Regions from separate parts of the Melissococcus plutonius ATCC 35311 genome, predicted to be linked through region 1. Evidence: predicted binding sites of a transcription regulator. Region 1 holds the regulator's gene; the other holds the start of a gene.
What was found. Region 1 encodes HrcA, which represses chaperone genes, less so after heat shock. Its sites were predicted from a motif close to TTAGCACTCNNNNNNNNNGAGTGCTAA; they were not measured.
Positions count from the first base shown of each region.

Region 2: the regulator HrcA is predicted to act here: its motif matches at 3,625-3,651, upstream of groES (co-chaperone GroES).

Region 1 covers NC_015516.1:1,363,217-1,371,702, reverse strand. Annotated here, with positions in the region: gene infB (translation initiation factor IF-2) at 1-478, shown strand, start outside; gene rbfA (30S ribosome-binding factor RbfA) at 509-859, shown strand; gene MPTP_RS05790 (magnetosome magnetite crystal formation protein family) at 1,075-1,395, opposite strand; gene truB (tRNA pseudouridine(55) synthase TruB) at 1,729-2,640, shown strand; gene ribF (riboflavin biosynthesis protein RibF) at 2,677-3,630, shown strand; gene hemW (radical SAM family heme chaperone HemW) at 3,786-4,940, shown strand; gene hrcA (heat-inducible transcriptional repressor HrcA) at 5,305-6,351, shown strand; gene grpE (nucleotide exchange factor GrpE) at 6,432-7,037, shown strand; gene dnaK (molecular chaperone DnaK) at 7,089-8,486, shown strand, end outside.
Region 2 covers NC_015516.1:1,624,004-1,632,489, reverse strand. Annotated here, with positions in the region: gene MPTP_RS07135 (ABC-F family ATP-binding cassette domain-containing protein) at 1-1,504, opposite strand, end outside; gene MPTP_RS07130 (redox-sensing transcriptional repressor Rex) at 1,700-2,368, shown strand; gene MPTP_RS07125 (CPBP family intramembrane glutamic endopeptidase) at 2,653-3,333, opposite strand; gene groES (co-chaperone GroES) at 3,676-3,957, shown strand; gene groL (chaperonin GroEL) at 4,005-5,639, shown strand; gene MPTP_RS07110 (GtrA family protein) at 6,118-6,543, shown strand; gene MPTP_RS07105 (nicotinate phosphoribosyltransferase) at 6,628-8,094, shown strand; gene nadE (ammonia-dependent NAD(+) synthetase) at 8,120-8,486, shown strand, end outside.

The sequences.
Region 1 (8,486 bases):
AAGTGATATCACCCTAGCTCAAGCAAGTAATGCTATTATTATTGGTTTCAATGTTCGTCCAACACCACAAGCTAAACAACAGGCAGAATTTGATGAAGTAGATATTCGTCTGCATAAAATTATCTATAAAGCAATCGAAGAAATTGAAACGGCTATGAAAGGCATGCTTGATCCAGAATTTAAAGAAAAAATTACTGGTCAAATGGTTGTTCGTGAACTGTATCGTGTATCAAAAGTTGGAACGATTGCTGGTTGCTATGTAACAGAAGGAGCTATTCAAAGAGATGGTGGTGTTCGGGTTATTCGGGACGGTATTGTTATCTATGAAGGAAAATTAGCGAGCTTGAAACGTTACAAAGATGATGTAAAAGAAGTAAGACTAGGCTTTGAATGTGGTGCTATGATTGAGAATTTCAATGATATTAAGGTAGATGACAATATTGAAGGATTTATCATGGAAGAAATTAAAAATGTTTAATTGAAGATAAATGAAGGGAGAAAACTAACCATGACTAACTATCGTGATCGTCGTGTAGGACAAGAAATTTTACATGAAATTAATGATATTTTGCGCAAAAAAATCAGAGATCCCAGGCTCCAAGAGATAACAATTACAGATGTTCGGGTAACAGGTGATTTACAGCAAGCAACAATCTATTATAGCTTGTTATCTGATCTAGCTTCTGATCAACAAAAAGTACAACAAGGATTGGAAAAGGCAAAAGGATTGATTCGAAGAGAACTAGGACAACGATTAACTTTGTATAAAACGCCAGAGTTATTCTTTGAAAAAGATGAGTCTGTTCAGTATGGAAATCATGTTGATAAGTTGTTAAGAGAGCTAAATAAAGATGAATAAAAATTTAGGCATGAGAAGAAATCTCATGCCTAAATTTTTATTCGGTAATACCTAATTATTTTATGAGTTAGAAGTATTGTTGTCTACTCTTACTGCTTTTTTATCGTTAGATAATTTTATAATATTGTTGCAATTACTTGAAATTGTTTATCAGAAAGTCAGTAGTTGAGTTATTTTTATAGTTAAATTTCACTTTTTAGTTAAAAGTTATCTATTTATGAAACAAGTAATTTTATACCGTAATAGATATTGTAAATAAATAATAAAATTGAGGTTACTGCCATGATAATAGCCAATATAACGAGTACCATATTTGCAGTATCTGCAGTAAATTTTGAAATACCCATAAAACCAATGACAAGAAAGGTAAAAACACCTAAGAGAATAGGGATTAGATGAAGTGTTATGGCACGGGAAGCATGATAGTGAACTTCTGAATTTCTATGTGACAATAGCCAGACAATAATTGGAAAAAGTAATGGAACAACCAGAATCGAAAGATAACATAAACTAGAGAGAATTCTTGATGATTTCATAATTAAAACTCCTTTTATATTCATTTCTAGCAGATTCTAACATCTTTTATCCTAATTTCCTAGTTTAAATAGCTAACAGTTTTGTCATAACAAAATGACAAAACACAAAGATCAAAATCAGGCATTTAATAAATAAAAGAAATTTTATTTATATTAGATTATATAATTTCATTAATTTATTCGTCAAATAATTCAATTTTTAAGATTAACATTGAATAAGAGAATAGGAATTAAGAAATATCAATCATTCAAGGCTGTTTTTATTAATAAGGAATATAGAGACATTTATGATTATGCTATAATAATTCCGGGACAAAAGAAGGAGTGTAATTAATGGATGGTATTTTACCTTTATGGAAAAATAATGGAATGACAAGTCATGATTGTGTCTTCCACTTAAGAAAGATACTACATACAAAAAAAATTGGGCATGGTGGTACACTAGATCCAGATGTTGATGGCGTTCTGCCTATTTGTATAGGCAAGGGAACAAAAGTGATTGAATATATGGCAAATGCTGGTAAAATTTATGAGGGAGAAATCACATTAGGTGTTTCAACTACTACTGAAGACAAAAGTGGCGAGTGTGTCGAAAAAAAACGCCTGACTAATCCCTTACCGACAGTAATGATTGACCAGGCAATGCAATCTTTAGAGGGAGAAATTACTCAAGTACCACCGATGTTTTCAGCGGTTAAAGTCAATGGAAAAAGACTTTATGAATATGCACGTAATCATGAGCAAGTAGAGCGTCCCGTTAGAAAAACAACGATTATTTCGTTTCGAAGAATCAGTCAACCTATTTTTAATGAAAAAAATGGAACAATGACCTGGCAATTTCGTGTTGTTTGCGGAAAAGGAACCTACGTTCGGACGTTGGCAGTAGATACTGGTTTAAAATTAGGATTTCCAGCTCACATGTCAGCATTAACAAGACTAGCTAGTGGGGGATTATTCGCAGATCAGTGTATAACTCTAGAACAAGTTGCACAGGTAGCAGAAAAAGGACAAACAGAAGAATTATTATTACCACTTAGTGTGGCTGTTAAAGATTTTCCAAAAATTCAATTGTCTGATGAACTTGCTCAATTAGTTAAAAATGGTGTCTGTTTAAGAAAAGAGCAACTTGGATTAACAGAAATGCCAAGAGAATTGCTTGCATTATTTCACAAAAATACATTGGTCAGTCTATACATGGCTCATCCTACAAAAGAAAATTACTTAAAACCAAGTAAGGTAATCTAATAGTTAAATTTGTATAAAAGGAGAGAATTTTTATTTATGAAGGTTATTCCTATTCATCATCCACATGATCCATTACAACTTTTGACAGAGGAAGTTGTAATGGTGTTAGGTTTTTTTGATGGTATACATAAAGGACATCAAAAAGTCATTCAAACGGGAAGAGAAATAGCAAAAAAGCGTGGATTAAAACTGGCAGTTATGACATTTAATCAACATCCAGCCATTATTTTTCAACGTAAGATGCCTACCGAAGTAACCTATTTAACAAATTTGGAAGAAAAAGAAAAACGAATGGCAGATTTAGGAGTAGACATTTTATATATTGTTGATTTTACAGAGGAATTTTCCAAACTATCTCCTCAAGAGTTTGTGGATGAATATATTGTTGATCTTCACACTAAGGTTGCTGTTGCTGGGTTTGATTACACTTATGGTCATGGAACTAAAGAAGAAACTAGTGTAGAAATTCTGCCTAAGTATGCGAAAAATCGTTTTGAAATTGTAATAGTCGATGAGGAATTACTGGAAAATGAAAAAATCAGTTCCACAAAAATACGTTTATTGATGCAAGAAGGAGATATGCTAGGTGTTGCAAAACGGCTAGGACATTTTTATACTACTACTGGAATTGTAGTACATGGAGATGCTAGAGGGCGTTTATTAGGTTTTCCAACAGCTAATGTACAGGTAGATTCTTCAGTTTACTTGCCTAAAAATGGTGTTTATGCGGTTAGAATGAAAGTTGGAGACATCTGGTATTTAGGAATGGGATCGATTGGGCATAACGATACATTTGGCAGTAATCGCAAATTAACTGTTGAAATTAATATTTTTCATTTTAATCAAATGATTTATGATGAAAAAGTCATTGTTGAATGGCATGATTATCTAAGAAATCAAATACAGTTTGAAAATATTGATGCATTGGTTCAACAATTAAATCAAGATAAAAACGATACCTTGCATTATTTTTTAAAAAATGATAATTAATTATTTTTTTTAGAATCTGGGTCGCTTTATTTAGTTTACAACAAATAGACATATCATTTTCTGTTGATTTTTAGTATCAATAAAAAATTTATTTAATGAACAACCATTAATTGATGAAAATTTAAGAAATATTGTGAGGTGAAAAAATTAAAAAAATGATGAATAAAACGCCTTCTGCTATTTCTTCTGCCTACATTCACATTCCATTTTGTGAACATATTTGTTATTATTGTGATTTTAATAAAGTGCTTATCAAAGAACAACCGGTTGATAGGTATCTAGAAAGCTTGTTAAAAGAAATAGAATTGGTAACAGGCAATGTTTCTTGTGAACTTGAAACCCTTTATATTGGTGGAGGGACACCTTCAGCATTATCTTCCAAACAACTGGATTATTTATTAAGTGGGATTATAAAACAGTTTACTTTTTCAAACACAATTGAATTTACCGTTGAAGCAAATCCAGGTGATTTAACACCTGAAAAGATACAAATAATGAAAAATTATGGCGTAAATCGTTTATCAATGGGGGTACAATCTTTTGATAATCAGATATTAAAAAAAATTGGACGTAAACATACAGTAAAGGAAATCTATCAAGCTATTCAACGACTTGAAAAGGCAAATTTTAATAATATCAGTATTGATTTAATTTATGCGTTGCCCGGTCAAACATTAGAAAATTTTAAAGAGAGTTTATGCAAAGCAATTGAATTAAACTTACCGCATTATGCCTTGTATTCTTTAATTTTGGAAAATCAAACGATGTTTATGAATTTGGCAAGACAGGGAAAAATTCATTTTCCTTCAGAAGATATCGAAGTAAGTATGCTTAAATCTGCCATTCAACTCATGGAAGAGGCGGGGAGAAGGCATTATGAAATCAGTAATTTTGCAATTCCTGGAAAGGAAAGCCGACATAATACTAGATATTGGGATAATGAACATTATTACGGTTTTGGTGCTGGTGCAAGCGGTTATATTGATAATTTACGTTATAAAAACCATGGCCCCATTCAGCATTATCTGATGCCTTTAGAGGATAATCAATTACCGATTATTGAAAGAGAAGAACTATTAACAAAACATCAAATAGAGGAAGAAATGTTTTTAGGTCTTAGAATGAAAAAAGGCGTTTCAAAAGAAAAATTCTATCAAAAATTTGGTGTTTCAATGGAAAGTATCTATGGCGAAACAATCCAGCAATTAAAGATTAGAAAATTGATCTATGAACAAACAAATTCAATTGCTTTGACTTCAGAAGGAATATTTTTAGGAAATGAGGTATTTGAAGCGTTCTTATTGGACTAGTAAAAGAGTAAGTGATAACAAAAATCTAAGCTATTTTTACTAAGAAAAATAGTATGATTAAATTTTAGAAAAACCAAGAGAAAATTTTTGCTTAATCTGCTTTAATTTTTTAAACTACAGCCATAACATTTTTTATAAGAACAATTTTTTAAAATGTTGCCTAGAAACTGTTTGTTTATTTATTACCAAATCTTTTTGTATAGGTAAGAGAAGTATAAAATTAAAAAATCTGCATCTTTAGCACTCTTTCAAGCCGAGTGCTAAAAAAGTTATTTTTTACTTGACAAACGAATCACGAATGCGTATATTAATAGTTGTGATTAGCACTTGAAATAAATAAGTGCTAATGGGGAAGGTGGCAAATATGATTACTGAGAGACAAAAAAATATCTTGCGACTTATCATCCAACACTATACAAATACCGGATTGCCGGTTGGTTCTAAAAAATTAATGGAAGCTGGGATTAATTCCAGTTCAGCCACTATTCGTAACGATATGAGAGTATTAGAAGAAGAAGGACTACTGCTTAAAACACACCTTTCTTCTGGAAGAATACCTTCTATGCAAGGCTATCGATATTATGTAGACTACTTATTGCAACCTGAAAAAATTGATCAAGAAATGGTACAAACCATTCAGTATTCATTTGGACAGGAATTTAATGAAATTAATGATATTATTGAAAAATCGACAGAAATTCTCTCTAAATTAACGAGCTATACTGCTTTCTCTTTAGGACCTGAAGTAAAAGAAAGAAAATTAACTGGCTTTCGAATGATTCCTTTAAATGATCGTCAGGTACTTGCAATTGTAGTGACAGATAAAGGCAACGTTGAAAATCAGGTATTTTTTATTCCACCAAATTTATCAGGAGAAGATTTGGAAAGAATGACTAAAATCATTAATGATAAATTGGTTGGACAACCACTTTTGACTGTTTATCATCGTTTACGTACGGAAATTCCGATGATTTTACATCGCTATTTTCAAACACCAGATGGTGTAATGAATTTATTTGATACCTTATTGGGACAAGCGTTTAAGGAACGTATATTCGTTAGTGGACGTATGAACTTACTAGATTTTGGGGTAAAACAAGATATTGAACAAATAAAATCTGTTTATTCATTTATGCAAGATACAAATGAATTAGCACAACTACTTAATGAAGCTGAAAAAGCCAATACACCACCTATTGCTATTCAAATTGGCTCAGAAATAGGAAATGATCTCTTAGAAGATATGAGCATGATTACTGCAGTTTATGAAGTGAGTGGACATGGAAAAGGGGTCATCGCATTGTTAGGACCAACAAGTATGCCTTACTCACATATGTTTAGTTTGGTTAACCTATTTCGTGAAGAACTTGCTTCAAAGCTGGATGATTATTATCGCTTCCTTGGCGAATAAAATAACTAAATAATAAAAAGAAATAGCAATGCTAATGATGGAATTATAAAAGTAGTGCTTTTAGAAAAGGAGATGCTAATATGAAAAAAAATGAAAAAGTATCGTCTGAAGAAACAGAAACAAAAAAAACAAATGAACAAACAATAGAATCATCTGAGGAAGTAAAAGCACAACAAAACGAGCAAGAAATGGAAGCAATTGATGATGCTGGTGTTTCTGAAGTGGAAACAGAAGAATCAGAAATAGAAAAACTTCAATCAGAACTTTCAGACATGGAAGATAAGTTTTTAAGAGCCCAAGCAGAGATTGCAAATATGAACAATCGTTTCAAAAACGAACGTGAATCACTTGTTCGTTATCGCTCACAAGACTTAGGCAAAAAAATCTTACCTGCATTAGACAATTTAGAAAGAGCTTTAGCAATAGATGTTACAGATGAACAAGGATCAAGCTTACAAAAAGGAATTTCTATGGTGATGACAAGTTTACAGGATGCATTGAAAGAAGAAGGAATTGAAGAAATCCAGGCAACAAACGAAAAATTCAATCCAATACTTCATCAAGCAGTTCAAACAGTGCCAGCAACAGAAGAAATACCAAAAGATACAATAGTAGAAGTTTTACAAAAAGGATATAAACTCCAAGAAAGAGTGTTACGACCAAGTATGGTTGTTGTTTCTCAGTAGTAAGACTTTCTTAATAAATTTGAATTTAAATGAAGATAGGAGATAAGTAAAATGAGTAAAATTATTGGTATTGACTTAGGAACTACAAATTCAGCTGTCGCAGTTTTAGAAGGCGGCGAAGCAAAAATTATTGCAAATCCAGAAGGAAATCGTACTACTCCTTCTGTTGTTTCTTTTAAAAATGGTGAAATTCAAGTAGGAGAAGTTGCAAAACGACAAGCCGTAACAAATCCAAATACAATTTCATCAATCAAGCGTCATATGGGCGAAGCTAGCTATAAAGTAGATGTTGAAGGAAAATCTTATACACCGCAAGAAATTTCTGCAATGATTCTACAGTATTTAAAAGGTTTTGCAGAAGATTATCTTGGTGAAAAAGTAGATAAAGCAGTGATTACAGTACCCGCTTATTTTAATGACGCACAACGCCAAGCAACAAAAGATGCCGGAAAAATTGCTGGTTTAGAAGTAGAACGTATTGTTAATGAACCAACAGCGGCTGCATTAGCGTATGGTTTAGACAAAACAGAAAAAGATGAAAAAATCTTAGTATTCGATTTAGGTGGAGGAACCTTTGACGTATCAATTCTTGAATTAGGAGATGGCGTGTTTGATGTATTGGCTACTGCAGGGGATAATCATCTAGGTGGCGATGACTTCGATAATAAAATTATTGATCATATGGTAGCAGAATTTAAAAAAGAACACGGTATTGATTTAGCTCAAGATAAAATGGCTTTGCAACGTCTTAAAGATACTGCTGAAAAAGCGAAAAAAGATTTATCTGGTGTAACAAGCACACAAATCAGTTTACCATTTATTACTGCTGGTGAATCTGGTCCATTACACATGGAAATGAACTTAACACGTGCAAAATTCGATGAACTAACAAGTGACTTAGTAGAACGTACAAAAGTACCCGTTCGTCAAGCTTTGAAAGATGCTGGCTTGAATCCTTCTGAAATCGATGAAGTTATTTTGGTTGGTGGATCAACACGTATTCCGTCTGTTGTTGAAGCAGTTCGGAAAGAAACAAGCAAAGAACCAAATAAATCAGTAAACCCTGATGAAGTAGTTGCCATGGGAGCAGCAATTCAAGGTGGTGTGATTACCGGAGATGTTAAAGATGTTGTCTTACTTGATGTTACACCACTATCTTTGGGAATTGAAACAATGGGTAGTGTATTTACTAAATTAATCGATCGCAATACAACCATCCCAACAAGTAAATCTCAAGTATTTTCAACAGCTGCTGACAATCAACCTGCTGTAGATATCCATGTTTTACAAGGTGAACGTCCAATGGCAGCAGATAATAAGACACTTGGAAGATTCCAGTTAACAGATATTCCAGCTGCACCACGTGGTGTTCCTCAAATTGAGGTAAGCTTTGATATTGATAAAAATGGTATTGTTAACGTTCGTGCTAAAGATTTAGGTACACAAAAA
Region 2 (8,486 bases), 260 kb from region 1:
GGTCATGTGAAACAAAAAGTAAAGTACCTTCATAATCAATCAAAGCATTTTCAAGAACTTCCTTACTGTCAATATCTAAATGGTTTGTAGGTTCATCTAGAATTAAAAAATTATTTTTATTCATGGCTAATTTAGCCAAAGCAACTCTAGCTTTTTCACCACCACTTAAAAGTGGAATTGTTTTTTCAACATCCTCACCACTAAATAAAAAACTTCCTAGTACCTTGCGAATTTCTGTTTCTGGCACAGTAGAATGCTCTGACCATAATTCTTCAAGAACAGTTTGACTGCTAGTTAGATTTGCTTGTTCTTGATCATAATAACCAATTGAAACATTGGTTCCTAATATTTTTATTCCTTTAATAAATGGCAATTGGTCCATAATTGATTTTAAAAGCGTTGATTTGCCGATTCCATTAGGTCCAACTAATGCGATAGCATCTTGTTTGTTAATATCAATATTGATTGAATCAGCCAGTATCTGTTGTTTATTGTAACCAATAGCAGCATCTTTCACTTGTAGAACAACATTTCCAGAAGCTTTATCAAAATCGAACAGAAAATGAGCAGATTTTTCATCGCCTATAGGTCGCTCCATTCGATCCATCTTCTCCAAAGCCTTTTGTCGACTTTGTGCTCGTTTAGTTGTAGAAGCGCGAGCGAGATTGCGTGCTACAAAATCTTCTAATTTATTGATTTCTGCTTGTTGTTTTTGGTAAGCTTTCCAATCAGCTTCAAGTTGTCCAGCTTTCAATTTTAAATAGTCTGAATAATTTCCTTTATAGTAGTTCAATTTTTTTCTACTTAATTCATAAACTTCTGTAACAATCTTGTCCAAAAAATAACGATCATGAGAAACAATCAACAAAGCGCCTGTATAGCTCGACAAATAGGTTTCAAGCCATGCGAGTGTTTCGATATCCAAATGATTAGTAGGTTCATCAAGTACTAAAATGTCGGGTTTTTGAAGGAGCATGCGGACTAAAGCTAATCGTGTTTTTTGGCCGCCCGACAATGTATTAATTGGTTTATGATAAGAATCTTCATAAAAGCCAAAACCATGAAGAATTGAACGAATATCATTTTCGTAACCATAACCATTTTTTTCTAAGAATGTCTGTTGAAGTTGATCATATTCTTTCATAATTCTATCCAAATTCACGGTATCAGTAGTTTGGCTAATCAGCTGTTCTAATTCATGAATACGATCTTCCATTTGAATAAGCAAATGAAAAGCTTGTTTCATTTCTTCCCAAATGGTTTTTTTTGAATCAAATCCGGCATTTTGTGCTAAATAACCAAGTGTAACCGTCTTACTCTTAGTAATTTGCCCCCCATCAGGTAATTCTACTCCTGCAATCATTTTAAGTAAGGTAGATTTACCCGCTCCATTTCTTCCGACTAAGGCAATTCGGCTATTTTTATGAATTTCCATTTGGACATTTTCAAATAATGTTTCTGCACCAAAATAACGAGAGACCCGATTCGCTTGTAATAAAATCATGGCTTTTCCTCATTTCTTTTTATTAAATTTAAGTGTAGCATAAAATAGATACTTTTTTTACTGCTCCTATGGTAGTATTAAAAGAAAAATGAAATTTTATATAAAATTTCTTTTTTCTAATTAGTAAAATTGCTTTTTAAGCAGTGGAACGGTATTATGAATTACTGAAAATTAATTTATTGATGGAGGTTTAAAGTGAAAGAACAAACGATCCCAAAAGCAACAGCAAAACGGCTTCCTTTGTATTATCATTATTTAAGAATTTTACATTATGCTGGCAAAAATAAAATATCTTCAACTGAATTAAGCGAAGCGGTACAAGTAGATAGCGCAACGATCCGAAGAGATTTTTCTTATTTTGGTGAACTCGGAAAACGTGGTTATGGCTATGATGTTGAGAATCTTATGAATTTTTTTGCTAAAACATTAAATGAAGATAAATTAACCAATGTTGCTTTAGTTGGTGTTGGGAATTTAGGAAGTGCCTTGTTAAAATATAAATTTCATCAAAGTAATAGTATTCGTGTGAGTTGTGCATTTGATATAGATGAATCTCTTATTGGTCGTATTGTGGATGGTATTCCTGTTTATCCAATAACTGATATGATTGAGCAAATTCAAGTTCAGCAAATTGAAATTGCTATTTTAACATTACCAGCAAGAAAAGCGCAAGAAGTTGCCAATCAATTAGTAGATGCAGGAATTAAAGGAATTTTAAATTTTACGGCTGTTCGTTTGGCTGTTCCTTCTGATATCATTGTTCAAAATGTTGATTTAACAAATGAACTACAAACACTTATCTACTTTTTACACAATGAACGTCAACTACTAACAACGAATAACAATGAAGAAAATGATGAATAAATAAAAAAATAACGGACAAAAGAATAAAAAAGAAAAGAATACTTTTCCAATAAACGCAAATTATCTAAGATAAATAAAGACTAACCTTTAGATTTTTAGCATCATTGGATCTGTTAATTCTTTTCTTTTTTAGTATCTTGTCTGTCATGTTAGTGTTCTAAAGTTTTCTATAAAATATCTATCAAAAGCATTTAGTATTTTATAAAAAAGTAAAACTAAGTATGAAATAAAAAAGATACCTAAAAATTTTCTAGTGAACAACTAACATAATAATTAATAGTTGTTTAATTGATTTTATAAAAGTATGAGATCAATTGAATAATAACAACTAATGTATTCATACCACAATGAGCAAGAATTGAAGTCCATATTCTCCCGGTTAATTTATAAATATAGGAAAAGAAAAGACCAATTGCAAAGTAGACAAAAAAATGTTGATCATTATGGGCAAGAGAAAAAATAGCTGAACTAATGATTGCAGCAAGCCAAAAACCTAGTTTTGGTTTTATAAGTGTAACCAAGGAACGTCTAAAAACGAATTCTTCCATAATCGGACCACAAATGACTGTTGCAATGATAAATATAGGACTATTTAAAATAAGACGAATAATATTTTGCGTATTTTGAGAAGTGTCAGGAGTCGTTTTTGTAATCATATATTCAAGTAATGTTACAATTGATTGAATGATCAGTGCAATAAAAATTCCACCTATTCCTAGTAGAAAGACAAATACGGATGATCGCATTGTTGCATTTTTTCCCAGTTCTGTAGGTTGATCTTTTTTATTATAGAGAAAAATAAGAAGGAGAGCACCTAAAAAATAAATAAACGTAAAAAAGGTAATTCTAATAGAAGTTGGAAAAATAACCAATAGAAAAGGAGAGAAAAGAACAAACAAATAAATAAAGATCATCCAAATACTAACAGTAAAATTATTTAGTTTTTTATGGATCCACTGATACATGAATTTGAATTCCTTTCGTTATAGATAACTATAATCTAGTTATCCTTTTTGTTGTTAATTACCAAAACTTATTGAAGCATTGGTCATTTTTGTTTATTCGAATTATCTAAGATCTTTATATCATAGTTTAGCATGAAAAAACAAAACATAAAATAGAATAAAATTTTTTCTTTACCTATTAAAAAAGACAAGAGTTCCAATTAAAAATTTTTATGAGAAAACAAAATTTAAGAAATTTAACATAAAAGGCTTGCAATATGTAAGAGAAATGAGTATTATAAATAGTGTGAGTTAGCACTCATGTGTTTCAAGTGCTAAATAAATTTTTTGGAGGGATTTATTGTGTTAAAACCATTAGGCGATCGTGTTATTATTAAAGTCGCAGAAGAAGAAAAAACAGTAGGTGGCATTGTATTAGCTTCAACAGCTAAAGAAAAACCACAAACTGGTAAAGTTATTGCTGTTGGGCAAGGCCGTTTGTTAGATAATGGAACCAAGGTTCCTGCGGAAGTAAAAGAAGGCGACACAGTCATGTTTGAAAAATATGCTGGTACAGAAGCGAAATATGAAAATGAAGAATATCTAATCATTTCAGAAAAAGATATTATTGGAATTGTAGAATAATTAATTAATTGATAAAAATAAAAACTAACTTTTGAGGTGAAGAAATTATGGCAAAAGAAATCAAATTTGCAGAAGATGCACGTGCAGCAATGCTTCGTGGTGTAGATACACTAGCAGACACAGTAAAAGTAACTTTAGGCCCTAAAGGTCGTAATGTTGTATTAGAAAAATCTTATGGATCACCTTTAATTACAAATGATGGTGTAACAATTGCAAAAGAAATCGAATTAGAAGATCATTTTGAAAATATGGGTGCTAAATTAGTTTCTGAAGTTGCATCAAAAACAAATGATATTGCAGGTGACGGTACTACTACTGCAACTGTTCTAACACAAGCAATTGTTCGTGAAGGCCTAAAAAATGTTACTGCTGGTGCAAATCCTTTAGGTATTCGTCATGGTATTGAATTAGCAACAGCAGAAGCAGTTGAAGAATTACATGCTATTTCATCTGTCGTTGATTCAAAAGAATCAATTGCACAAGTCGCTGCTGTTTCATCTGGTTCTGAAAAAGTAGGCCATTTAATTGCTGATGCAATGGAAAAAGTGGGTAATGATGGTGTTATCACTATTGAAGAATCTAAAGGAATCGAAACAGAATTAGATGTTGTTGAAGGAATGCAGTTTGACCGTGGTTACCTATCACAATATATGGTAACTGATAATGATAAGATGGAAGCTGTTTTAGATAATCCATATATTTTAATTACTGATAAGAAAATTTCTAATATTCAAGACGTTTTACCATTATTAGAACAGATTGTTCAACAATCACGTCCTTTATTGATCATTGCTGATGATGTAGATGGTGAGGCATTACCAACATTAGTACTTAATAAGATTCGTGGAACATTTAATGTAGTAGCTGTTAAAGCACCAGGCTTTGGCGATCGTCGTAAAGCAATGTTAGAAGATATTGCTATTTTAACTGGTGCAACAGTTATCACAGAAGACTTAGGTCTTGACTTGAAAGATACTACTGTTGACAATCTTGGTACTGCAAGCAAAATTGTTGTAGATAAAGATAATACTACAATTGTTGAAGGAGCTGGCGAAAGAAGTGCGATTGATGCTCGTGTTCAATTAATTAAGAACCAAATTGCTGACACAACTTCTGATTTTGATCGTGAAAAATTACAAGAACGTTTGGCAAAATTAGCTGGTGGCGTTGCAGTTATTAGGGTAGGTGCAGCAACTGAAACAGAATTAAAAGAATTAAAATTACGCATTGAAGATGCTTTAAATGCTACACGTGCCGCTGTTGAAGAAGGCATGGTTTCAGGTGGTGGAACTGCATTGGTAAATGTTATTGAAAAAGTTGCCGCTGTTGAAGCTGAGGGTGATATGGCAACTGGTGTGAAAATTGTCGTTCGTGCCTTAGAAGAACCAATTCGTCAAATTGCTGAAAATGCCGGTTATGAAGGTTCAGTAATTGTTGATAAATTGAAAAATGTTAAATTAGGAATAGGATTCAATGCAGCAACTGGTGAATGGGTAAATATGGTTGAAGCTGGTATTGTTGATCCGACGAAAGTAACACGTTCAGCACTACAAAATGCTGCTTCTATCGCTGCTTTATTGTTAACAACTGAATCAGTTGTAGCAGATAAACCAGCAGAATCTTCTGCAGCAGCACCACAAGCACCTGCAATGGATCCATCAATGATGGGCGGTATGATGTAATTACGTAACACTTCAAAAAAAAGAGTCTTGGCTTTCAAGACTCTTTTTTTTGATGCAAAAAATCAAAAAATTTATAATCGATAGTTAATTTATTTTAATAGTCTAAAGAAAATAGATTTTTAGAGTAAAATTCTAATTAGCTATTAAATTAAAAATAAAATTTTAAGTAAAGATAAAAATAATAAATAGCGGGTTTGTTAGAGGAATTTTATTTTTTGAATGAATAAAATGCCCATTTTTATCTTATTTGAATAAATATTTTTAGCATCTTTATAGAAAAAATGAAATATTGATATTAATTGTTAATGTAGTTAAATGAAAATTTAGCTATTTAGTAGAAAAGTTTTTACGTAAAAGATTGCAATTAAATAAAGTATGTTGATACAATAAGGACAAAATAAAACAATGATTATTTCAGAAAAAAATAGGTTTTTATTCATAATTTTGATACAATAAGAATTGAGAGGAAGTATAAAAATTGAAAAATTTATTTCAAAAGTATAAAGAACTTATCGCCTATCTAGTTTTTGGTGGATTGACGACAGTTATTAATATTGTTGTATTTTTTATTTGTCAAAACATACTAGCAATTGATTATAAAATAAGCAATGCTATTGCTTGGTTTTTATCTGTTTTATTTGCATTTATTACAAATAAATATCTTGTTTTTAAAAGTAAACAAAAAGATAAACGTTCCTTTATAAAAGAGATGGCACTGTTTTATTGGTATCGATTTGTATCTTTTATTATCGATATGGGAATGATGATTTTCTTCGTTGATTTACTTCATACAACAGATATGCTAGCTAAGGTCATTACCCAAATAGTGATCATTATTATAAATTATGTCTTTAGTAAATTATTTATTTTTTCAAAGAAAAAAGACATTGATGATAATCTATAATGATAAAACAATTTATGTTATTTAGTGAAATTGACCATTTAAAGTAGGCCTGTTGAATTGAATAGAAGAGATGGGAGCAAAATTATGGAAAAAATCTACACAGATGATAGTCTAACTTTACATACGGACCTTTATCAAATTAACATGATGAAAACATACTGGGAATTAGGAAGAGCGGATTTACATGCTGTCTTTGAATGTTACTTTAGAGATATGCCTTTTAATCAAGGATATGCCATTTTTGCAGGTCTTGAACGGTTGGTTGATTATTTGAAAAACTTAACATTTACTGATACAGATATTGAATATTTGAAAGAAGTAAAGGAATATCCAGAAGATTTTTTAGACTATTTAAGAAATTTTAAATTTCAATGTACGGTACGTTCAGCTTTAGAAGGAGAAATTGTTTTCAATAATGAACCGTTGGTTCAAATCGAAGGACCCTTGGCTCAATGTCAATTAGTTGAAACAACCTTATTAAATATTATTAATTTTCAAACTTTAATTGCTACAAAGGCTGCAAGAATAAAGTCAGTTATTGGTACAGAACCTCTTTTAGAATTTGGTACACGTCGTGCTCAAGAACTTGATGCGGCGATATGGGGAACACGTGCTGCTTATATTGGTGGAGCAGATGCTACTAGTAATGTTCGTGCAGGAAAAATATTTGGCATGCCTGTTAGTGGTACCCATGCTCATTCACTCATTCAATCTTACGGAAATGATTATGATGGATTTATGGCTTATGCAAAAACACACAAGGATTGTATTTTTTTGGTAGATACGTATGATACATTGAAGTCAGGAGTACCTAGTGCCATTAAAGTTGCTAATGAAATGGGCGATAAAATTAACTTTTTAGGTGTTCGGATTGATAGTGGTGATATGGCTTATATTTCAAAACGTGTCAGAGAACAATTGGATGAAGCTGGATTTTTCGATGCTAAAATCTATGCTTCCAATGATTTAGACGAAACTACAATTTTAAACTTAAAGATGCAAAAGGCCAAAATTGATGTTTGGGGAGTTGGTACAAAATTAATTACGGCATATAACCAACCTGCTTTAGGAGCAGTATTCAAATTAGTATCTATTGAAAACGCGGATGGATGTATGGAAGACACAATTAAATTATCCAGCAATGCAGAAAAGGTAACTACGCCTGGTAAAAAGCAGGTATGGCGCATTACTCGTCTATCAGATAGAAAGTCTGAAGGTGATTATATTACACTTTGGGAAGAAGATCCCAGAAAACAAAAAGAGATCTATATGTTTCATCCAATCCATACATTTATTAATAAGACGATTCGTAATTTTGAAGCAAGACCTGTGCTTCAAGAGATATTTATTGAAGGTGAATGTGTCTATTCTTTGCCATCACTTGATGAAGTGAAGCACTATGCAAAAGAAAACCTAGATTCACTTTGGGAGGAATATAAACGTGATTTAAATCCACAAAAATATCCTGTAGATTTGTCAACGGAATGTTGGAACCATAAAATGAATTTAATAGAAACAGTCAGAAGAAATATACAAACGATAAATGAATAATTTTTAGGAAAGTAGAGGATACAGAATGGAACCATTGCAGAAAAAAATTATTGATGAATTGGGTGTCAAAGCTAAAATCAATCCAAAGGAAGAAATTCGAAAAAGTATTGATTTTCTAAAAACCTATTTATATAAAAATTCATTTCTGCAAACATTCGTTTTAGGAATCAGTGGTGGACAGGATTCAACACTAGCTGGGTGTTTGGCACAATTAGCAATGGAAGAAATGCGTAAAGAAACTCAAAATAGTCATTATCAATTTATTGCAATTCGTCTTCCATATGGTACGCAAGCAGATGAGGAAGATGCCAAACAGGCAATTGCTTTTATTCAACCCGATCGTTCACTTTGTATAGATATCAAACCCGCTGTCGACGCTGAAATTGCTTCGT